DNA from 3 places in the Enterobacter sp. RHBSTW-00175 genome. Region 3 is predicted to be linked to each of the others. Evidence: predicted binding sites of a transcription regulator. Region 3 holds the regulator's gene; each other region holds the start of a gene.
What was found. Region 3 encodes PhoB, which activates phosphate uptake and scavenging genes when phosphate is short. Its sites were predicted from a motif close to CTGTCATAAAACTGNCNNAT; they were not measured.
Positions count from the first base shown of each region.

Region 1: a site for PhoB is predicted at 1,311-1,330, ahead of kdgR (DNA-binding transcriptional regulator KdgR). Genes of this name have one in related genera too.
Region 2: a site for PhoB is predicted at 1,544-1,563, ahead of glpT (glycerol-3-phosphate transporter). Genes of this name have one in related genera too.

Region 1 is NZ_CP055930.1:5,281,150-5,284,435, forward strand. Features, by position in the region: gene HV107_RS25535 (YobH family protein) at 126-365, shown strand; gene kdgR (DNA-binding transcriptional regulator KdgR) at 428-1,219, opposite strand; gene HV107_RS25545 (MFS transporter) at 1,398-2,771, shown strand; gene htpX (protease HtpX) at 2,821-3,286, opposite strand, start outside.
Region 2 is NZ_CP055930.1:395,259-398,544, reverse strand. Features, by position in the region: gene glpA (anaerobic glycerol-3-phosphate dehydrogenase subunit A) at 1-1,420, opposite strand, end outside; gene glpT (glycerol-3-phosphate transporter) at 1,676-3,028, shown strand; gene glpQ (glycerophosphodiester phosphodiesterase) at 3,040-3,286, shown strand, end outside.
Region 3 is NZ_CP055930.1:3,219,991-3,223,276, forward strand. Features, by position in the region: gene sbcD (exonuclease subunit SbcD) at 1-982, opposite strand, end outside; gene phoB (phosphate response regulator transcription factor PhoB) at 1,170-1,859, shown strand; gene phoR (phosphate regulon sensor histidine kinase PhoR) at 1,881-3,176, shown strand.

The sequences.
Region 1 (3,286 bases), 2.1 Mb from region 3:
TAGCATGGCTATCTTAAACAGGGGCTAACTGTACTGTCATCAAGTACTTTTCGGAATAGTGCACTTGTTTCATTGCGTAAACCCGTTACGCTTAAAGGCATGACAACTAACAAAAAGAGGCAATGATGCATTTTATCATTCGCACTATTATTGCACTGGCCATTATCTGGATTGGCCTGTTGTTAACCGGATACGGTGTACTTGTGGGAAGTACCGAAAATGCGGCGGGCTTAGGTATTCAGTGTAAGTATGTGACGGCCCGTGGAGTCAGTACTGCACAATACCTGCATTCAGACAGCGGCTTCATTGGGTTAACGAACTGTCCGGTGCTGCGCAAGATGACGGTTGTTATCGATAACGGTTAACACCATAACGGGAATTAATAAAAAAACGCCGCGATTACGCGGCGTTTTTATCTTAGCCTGGATTAAAACGGATACTCGTTATAACCCATCTGCTCGGAGATTTTACGCGCAGCGGTATGCAGCATCGCTACATACTCGTGCAGACGTTCCTCAGAGAAACGCAGTGTCGGGAATGAAATACTCAGGCCGGCAATCACCACCCCGAAGCGATCAAACACCGGCACACCGATGCAACGCAAACCTTCTTCCTGCTCTTCGTTATCTTCGCCGTAACCCTGCTCGCGAACCTTATCGAGAACCGTTAACAGCTCATCAGTGCTGGTGATGGTTCGCTCGGTGCTGCGTTTATATTCCACGCCATCGAGGATCTGGGTCACTTCTTCACGATCGCGCCAGGCCAGCAGCACTTTACCGATTGCAGTACTGTACAGCGGGTTACGACGGCCAATGCGCGAATACATGCGCAGGTTGTACATGGAGTCAATTTTGTGGATGTAAACAATGCTGTCTTCATCCAGCGCCCCCAGGTGAACCGTCTCTTTGGTTAAACGAGATAATTCACGCATCTGGATATCGGCGCTGCGAATCAGATCGACGTTCTGGAGCGCGCGGGCGCCCAGTTCGAACAGTTTCAGCGTCAGAGAATATTTTTCAGATTCGCCTTCCTGCGCGACATACCCTAAAGACTTCATGGTTTGCAAAAAGCGATAAACGGTGCTTTTCGACATCATCACACGCTGCGACAACTCTGTAATACCAATTTCACGCTCTTCTCCGAGCGCCTGTAAGATGCCAAACACCTTCAGCACGGAAGAAACAGAATCTGGCTGCTTATCCAAATCTGCGATTGCCATTTATCACCTCATGGAGAGTGTTTTATAAAAATCAGAACCGGTTTTTATTATAAATTCCTGTCATGATACCTGCAATCAATCCCTGTTTACTTCGTTACAAATCTGCGACATAAAACGGAATTAACAATGCTAAAATAGTTACTCTGAGAATAATTTCACGTTGAGCTTTTTATTCCCCATGGAAAAAATTCCTTCTGATGGACTGCCTTTACCCCAGCGGTACGGCGCCATTGCCACCATTATTATCGGTATTTCGATGGCTGTCCTTGACGGTGCAATTGCTAACGTTGCCCTGCCAACCATCGCCAGCGACCTTCATGCCTCACCCGCCAGTTCCATCTGGATTGTGAATGCGTACCAGATAGCAATCGTGGTTTCTCTTCTTTCGCTCTCTTTCCTCGGTGATATGTTTGGCTATCGCCGGGTCTATCAGTGCGGTCTGGTGGTCTTTACGCTCACCTCACTTTTCTGTGCCCTGTCGGATTCCCTGCATACACTTACTCTCGCCCGTATCGCCCAGGGATTTGGCGGCGCGGCATTGATGAGCGTGAATACGGCCCTGATACGCCTTATCTACCCGCAGCGCCATCTGGGACGCGGCATGGGGATAAACTCCTTTATTGTCGCGGTGTCCTCGGCGGCCGGGCCAACCATTGCCGCTGCAATCCTCTCCGTTGCATCGTGGCAGTGGCTTTTTGCCATCAACGTGCCTCTTGGCATCATTGCTATCGTCTTTGCCCTGCGCTACCTCCCGGCAAATGGCCCGAAAAACACCATGCCGCGATTCGATTTACCCAGTGCGGTGATGAATGCGCTGACCTTCGGTCTGCTGATCACCGCCCTGAGTGGATTTGCTCAAGGTCAGTCCATCACCTTAATCGCCGCAGAAATTGCCGCGATGCTGGTCATCGGCTTCTTCTTTGTTCGCCGCCAGTTGTCCTTGCCTGTGCCCCTGCTGCCGGTTGATTTGTTACGCATTCCACTGTTTTCACTCTCTATTGGTACGTCAATCTGTTCATTCTGCGCGCAGATGCTGGCGCTGGTATCTCTGCCCTTCTTCTTACAGAGCGTGATTGGCCGTACTGAGGTTGAAACGGGGCTGTTGTTAACCCCGTGGCCGCTGGCCACGATGGTGATGGCACCGTTGGCAGGTTATTTGATTGAGCGGGTTCATGCCGGGCTGTTGGGTGCACTCGGTCTGGTGGTGATGGCAACAGGGCTATTCGCTCTGGCATTGCTCCCCTCCTCGCCCTCTGACCTGGATATTATCTGGCGAATGATCCTCTGCGGCGCCGGGTTTGGTCTGTTCCAGTCACCGAACAACCACACCATTATCACTTCCGCCCCGCGCCATCGCAGCGGTGGTGCCAGCGGAATGCTGGGTACGGCACGGTTACTTGGGCAAAGTACCGGGGCCGCGCTGGTCGCTCTGATGTTTAACCTCGCCGGTCAGAATGGCACACACGTGGCGCTGTTTACCGCCGGGACACTCGCTACCATTGCCGCAATTATCAGCGGGCTTCGCGTCACTCAGCCCGGCGTTCAGGCATAAAAAAAGCCGGGCGGAGTGGCTCCTGCCCGGCTCTTCATCACAAACTGCGTTACTTCAGGTATTCCCCACTACGCAGCGCTTCGATACGTTTATCCAGCGGTGGGTGAGACATAAACAGCTCACTCAGCGATTTAGATTTACCGTTGATGCAGAATGCCATCATGCTGGTTGCTTCCTGCGGCTCGTAGCTGGTTTTCAGACGCTGCAATGCGGCAATCATCTTTTCACGCCCTACCAGTTTCGCAGAGCCCGCATCCGCATGGAATTCACGGTGACGAGAGAACCACATGGTAATGATGCTTGCGAGAATACCAAACACCAGTTCCAGTACTATCGACACAGCGAGATAGATCAGCGGGTTACCGTTGCTCTCTTCACCCTCGTCACGGTTTCCGCTCATAAAACCAGCGGCAATCTGCGCCAGGATACGCGAAATAAAGATAACAAAGGTGTTCACCACACCCTGAATCAGGGTCATGGTCACCATGTCACCGTTGGCAATATGGCTAATCTCG
Region 2 (3,286 bases), 2.6 Mb from region 3:
GCTCGCCCTGACAGGTCCCCATGCCGACGCGCGTGCGGCGGCGTAAATCGAGCAGGTTATTCACCGTCAGGTTTTCAACCGCGTACTGCACTTCACCAGCGGTCACCGCCTCGCACTCGCACACCAGGCTTCGGCTAAGTCGCCCCTCACCGAGCCACGCTGGTGTCCGGTCACCGTGGCGATAGACCGCAGACCCACGCAGTGGCGCGGGCAATGAGATGATTTTTTGCAGCGTTTTTTCGGTGGATTGCTGTGATCCAGGGAGGGGCCTCTCTGCGGTAACGCAGAGCTCAGTATTGCCCAGTTTGCGACACACGGCGTCTGTGGCCCACTGCGCCATCAGACGGTAGGTCATCAGTTTACCGCCGGTGATGGTAATAAAGCCTTCCATGCCGTCGCGCTGTGCGTGATCGAGCAGCACAATGCCACGGCTGACGTTACGACCGCTGGGGTCGTTATCACTGGCAACCAGTGGGCGTACACCAGCATAAGCACGAAGAATACGAGTGCGGGCCATTACCGGGGCCAGTTTTTCTCCTTCGCGCAGCAGAATATCGACCTCTTCGGCGGTCACCCGGTTGTAATCAATCTCGCTGTAGTCAACGTGGGTTGAGGTGGTGCCAATCAACGAGATTGTGTCACCCGGCACCAGAATATCGGCGTCAGACGGTTTACGGCAGCGGTTAATGACATGGTTATTGATGCGGTGATCGAGGATCAGCAGCGAGCCTTTGGCCGGGAACATGCGGATGGATAAGTCGGCATATTCTGCAATGCGCTGCCCCCAGATCCCCGCCGCATTGACCACCACGGGAGCATACAGTTCGCTGTATTCATTATATTGCGGGTCAAACACCCGCACGCCGCACACGCTATCTCCCTTGCGGATAAGGCCAGTGACTTCATGTCCGGTCAGGATGCGGGCGCCATGCTCACGGGCATCCAGCATATTGGCGGCCGTGAGACGAAACGGATCCACGGTGCCGTCGGGGACTTTAACAGCACCCATCAGCGCCGGGTTTACAGAAGGCTCAAGGCGACGCGCCATGGCGGGATCTATCGCTTCGGCGCGAATACCCGCGGCAGTACAGGCCGTAAGAAAGGTGTGCTGGAACGCGAGATCATCTTCGGGAAGGGTGATGAACAGGCCATCGGTCGGTTCAATACAGTGGCGGGCGATGCGTTTGAGGATCTGGTTTTCGGCAATACACTCGCGCGCAGATTCACCGTCTGTGACGGCATACCGCGCGCCGCTGTGCAGCAAACCATGATTACGCCCGGTTGCGCCCGTTGCGATATCGTGACGCTCGAGTAGCGTCACATTTAACCCTCGCAGGGCGCAGTCGCGTGCGATACCTGCACCTGTTGCCCCACCGCCAATGATAATCACATCGCTATAGCGGGGATCGTGAATTGTCATTGTCTTCCCTCATGTTCGTTTTTTTACCATTTAGCCACATCAATTCTGTGGTTTGTTTGATTTCGAACATAATCGAGCAAGAATCGAAAGTGAAACGTGATTTCATGCGCCTTTTTGCGCATCCTGTCATATTTATGTAACAATCTGTGCGTTGTTTCACAGTAACAATCACTGTGATTTTTTAACATCGCCGCCTCTCTGGAGTTAGGGGGTAGATAACCCTCTGAAAATTCAAATACGGCCACGGAGGCTATCATGCTCAGTATCTTCAAACCTGCCCCGCATCGGGCGCGTCTGCCAGAGGCAGAAATCGATCCGCTTTACCGTCGCCTGCGTTGGCAAATCTTCCTCGGGATTTTCTTCGGGTACGCGGCTTACTATCTGGTACGTAAGAACTTTGCGCTCGCCATGCCGTATCTGGTAGAGCAGGGCTTCTCGCGCGGTGACCTGGGGTTCGCGCTGTCCGGGATTTCAATTGCCTACGGTTTTTCTAAATTCATTATGGGGTCGGTGTCGGATCGTTCGAATCCGCGCGTTTTCTTGCCTGCCGGTCTGATTCTGGCGGCCGCAGTGATGTTGTTTATGGGCTTTGTGCCATGGGCGACGTCGAGCATTGCCGTTATGTTTGTGCTGCTGTTCCTGTGCGGCTGGTTCCAGGGGATGGGGTGGCCGCCGTGCGGACGTACCATGGTGCACTGGTGGTCGCAGAAAGAACGTGGCGGCATCGTGTCGGTGTGGAACTGTGCGCATAACGTGGGTGGCGGTATTCCGCCGCTGCTGTTCCTGCTGGGGATGGCCTGGTTCAACGACTGGAAAGCCGCGCTCTACATGCCTGCCTTTGGCGCAATTGTGGTAGCCATTTTTGCCTTCGCGCTGATGCGCGATACGCCGCAGTCCTGCGGTCTGCCAGCGATTGAAGAGTATAAAAATGACTACCCGGATGATTACAGCGAGCAACACGAAGAAGAGCTGACGGCGAAACAGATCTTCATGAAGTATGTGCTGCCCAATAAACTGCTGTGGTACATCGCAGTGGCGAACGTGTTTGTCTACCTGCTGCGTTACGGCATCCTCGACTGGTCGCCAACTTACCTGAAAGAGGTTAAGCACTTCGCGCTGGATAAATCTTCCTGGGCTTACTTCCTGTATGAATATGCCGGGATCCCAGGCACGCTGCTGTGTGGGTGGATGTCGGACAAAGTGTTCAGAGGCAACCGTGGTGCCACGGGCGTGTTCTTTATGACCCTGGTGACCATCGCTACCGTGGTTTACTGGCTCAACCCGCCGGGCAACCCGGGTGTGGATATGGCCTGTATGATCGTAATTGGCTTCCTGATTTATGGCCCGGTGATGCTGATTGGCCTTCACGCGCTGGAGCTGGCACCGAAAAAAGCGGCAGGGACGGCAGCAGGCTTTACCGGGCTGTTTGGTTATCTGGGCGGCTCGGTCGCGGCGAGCGCCATTGTGGGCTATACCGTTGACTTCTTCGGCTGGGATGGCGGCTTTATGGTGATGATTGGCGGTAGCGTGCTGGCTGTACTGCTGCTGATTGTTGTGATGATTGGTGAAAAACGTCACCACGCTGAAGTGCTGGCGCGTCGTCGATAAGGAATATTACGATGAAATTGACGCAACTTGCGACCGGCCTGTTGCTGGCCGGTCTGATAACAGGCTCCGCACTGGCAGCCGATAAGATTGTTATTGCCCACCGTGGCGCGAGCGGTTACCTGCCGGAACACACGCTGCCGGCGAAAGCGATGGCCTATGCGCAGGGCGCGGATTACCTGGAGCAGGATCTGGTGATGACGAAGGACGACCAACTGGTTGTCCTGCATGACCACTATCTTGACCGTGTGACAGATGTGG
Region 3 (3,286 bases):
TTAAGGCCTGAATTTTACGCTGCATATCATGCAGATATTCATCGGTGGTGATTTCGATATCCAGCCAGACCGGCGGTTCTTGCGCCGCGCCACGCCACTGCTCAAGCTGAGTGGTGATGGCTGCCAGGTCGCCTTTGAGCACCGCGAGCGGTTGGGTGACCGGGACGTCCAGCGTATCGACGGCGCTGAGCTTGCCAGCGGTAAACGTCACCAGATGCACGGATTTGGCTTTGCCCGTCTCGTCAAAACTCAGGGAAATCGGGGAGCCGCAATAGCGAATATGTTCGCTACCGCCAATCATCTGCGCGCGGTGAATATGCCCCAGCGCGATGTAATCCGCAGGCGGGAAGTTTTGCGCCGGGAAAGCATCAAGCGTGCCGATATAAATGTCACGTACTGCGTCACTTTTGCTCGCCCCAACGGTAGTCAAATGTCCGGTGGCAATCACGGGGATCTCCTGTTCACCGCGAAGGGCGCAGGCTGCTTCATACTGCTGGTGGTAGTAGTCGGTTATGCTCTGCAACAGGTGCTGCTGCTTTTCACCGCCGGAAAGCCCGGCCTGACTCTGAACGATATCTCTCGGACGTAAAAAAGGCACCGGACACAGTACCGCACCCGGCGTCCCGTCGCGTTTTTTCAGGATCTGCGGGGCGTGCCCGGCGCTGGCGACGACCGTCGTGTTGAGGAACGCGAGAATATCGCGGGATTCATTCAGCGTTGCCACGGAGTCGTGGTTACCCGCAACAATCACCAGATGACAGCCGGTTTGCTGTAAGTTAACGACAAAACGGTTATACAGTTCGCGCGCATAGCTTGGCGGTTGCCCGGTATCAAAAATATCACCGGCAACGATGATGGCATCAACCTGGTGCGACTGAGCAGTTTCCAGCAGCCAGTTCAGGAAGGCTTCATGTTCTGCGGCGCGGCTTTTGCTGTAAAAATTTTGACCCAGATGCCAGTCCGAGGTGTGAAGTATGCGCATAACGGTTCCGTGGCAAAAAAATGAGGATAGGATTATAAACCTTCAGAGAACGGAAAATAACCGCTGTAATAAAACAACAGTTTGCCATTTATAGTGGTAATGTTTTTCATAAATCTGTCATAAATCTGACGCATAATGACGCCGCATTACAAACTTGTAACTTAAATAAGATAAGACAGGGCAAAGTATGGCGAGACGTATTCTGGTCGTAGAAGATGAAGCTCCGATCCGTGAAATGGTGTGCTTCGTGCTCGAACAAAATGGCTTTCAGCCGGTAGAAGCTGAAGATTATGACAGCGCGGTGAATCAACTTAACGAACCCTGGCCTGATTTGATTTTGCTTGACTGGATGCTGCCTGGCGGCTCGGGATTGCAGTTCATCAAACACATTAAACGTGAAGCGATGACCCGCGATATTCCGGTTGTCATGCTCACGGCGCGCGGTGAAGAAGAAGATCGTGTGCGCGGTCTGGAAACAGGCGCTGACGATTACATCACTAAACCATTCTCTCCTAAAGAACTGGTCGCCCGTATTAAAGCGGTGATGCGCCGTATTTCGCCGATGGCGGTGGAAGAGGTGATTGAGATGCAGGGCTTAAGTCTTGATCCAACGTCACACCGGGTGATGACCGGCGAAAACCCACTCGATATGGGGCCAACCGAATTCAAGTTGTTGCATTTCTTTATGACTCACCCTGAGCGTGTCTATAGCCGTGAGCAGTTGCTGAATAACGTCTGGGGGACTAACGTCTATGTCGAAGACCGGACGGTTGATGTCCATATTCGCCGCTTGCGTAAAGCGCTGGAGCTGAGCGGCCACGATCGTATGGTGCAGACGGTCCGCGGCACGGGTTATCGTTTCTCGACCCGTTTCTGAACAATGACAGGAGTGTGACGCGTGCTGGAACGTCTGTCATGGAAAAGGCTCGTTTTTGAACTCATTCTTTGTTGTATCCCGGCCCTCATTCTGGGGGCATTCGTTGGACATTTGCCGTGGTTTTTACTGGCTTCGGTCACCGGGCTGCTAATCTGGCATTTCTGGAACTTACTGCGCCTTTCCTGGTGGCTGTGGGTTGACCGCAGTATGACGCCTCCGCCGGGAAGCGGGAGCTGGGAGCCGCTGCTCTACGGCCTGCATCAGATGCAGATGCGTAATAAAAAGCGCCGTCGTGAGCTGGGTAGCCTGATCAAACGTTTTCGCAGTGGCGCGGAGTCGCTGCCGGATGCGGTCATTCTGACCACCGAAGAAGGGACTATCTTCTGGTGTAATGGCCTGGCGCAACAGCTGCTTGGGCTGCGCTGGCCGGATGATAATGGCCAGAATATCCTTAACCTTCTGCGTTACCCTGAATTTACGCAGTATCTGAAAAAACGTGACTTCACCCGCCCGCATAATCTGAAACTGAACAATGGTCGTCACCTTGAGATCCGCGTGATGCCCTACAGCGACCAGCAGTGGTTAATGGTGGCGCGCGACGTAACGCAGATGCACCAGCTGGAAGGGGCGCGACGTAATTTCTTTGCCAACGTCAGCCACGAATTGCGCACGCCGTTAACGGTGCTGCAGGGCTATCTGGAGATGATGCAGGAGCAAACGCTGGAAGGGGCGCCACGCGAAAAAGCGCTGCATACCATGCGTGAGCAAACGCACCGGATGGAAGGGCTGGTGAAACAGCTTCTGACGTTATCGAAAATAGAGGCCGCCCCGACGCTTGCGTTGAATGACACTATCGACGTGCCGATGATGCTGCGCGTTGTAGAGCGCGAAGCGCAGACCTTGAGCCATAAAAAACATCAACTGACCTTTGAGGTTGATAATGGCCTGAAAGTACTGGGCAGCGAGGATGAGCTGCGTAGCGCCATTTCTAACCTGGTCTATAACGCGGTAAATCACACGCCGGAAGGGACGCATATTGTGGTGCGCTGGCAACATACCCCGACAGGTGCGGAGTTTAGCGTTGAGGACAACGGGCCAGGTATTTCGCCGGAACACCTGCCTCGCCTGACCGAACGCTTCTATCGTGTTGATAAAGCGCGCTCGCGCCAGACCGGAGGAAGCGGTCTGGGGTTGGCGATTGTGAAACATGCGGTCAATCATCATGAAAGTCGTCTCGATATTCAGAGCACGCTGGGGAAAGGAACTCGTTTCAGTTTCGTTATCCCGGAACGATTAATTGCCAAAAAAATCGCCTGACAACAGGCGTGTCATTTTTCCTTTCCACGGGCCAGCCATTGCTGGCCCGTTTGCTTTGCGGCCAAGTAAAACCTGAGTGAATTTTATACGCCAGATGCTTTTTTGTTCGC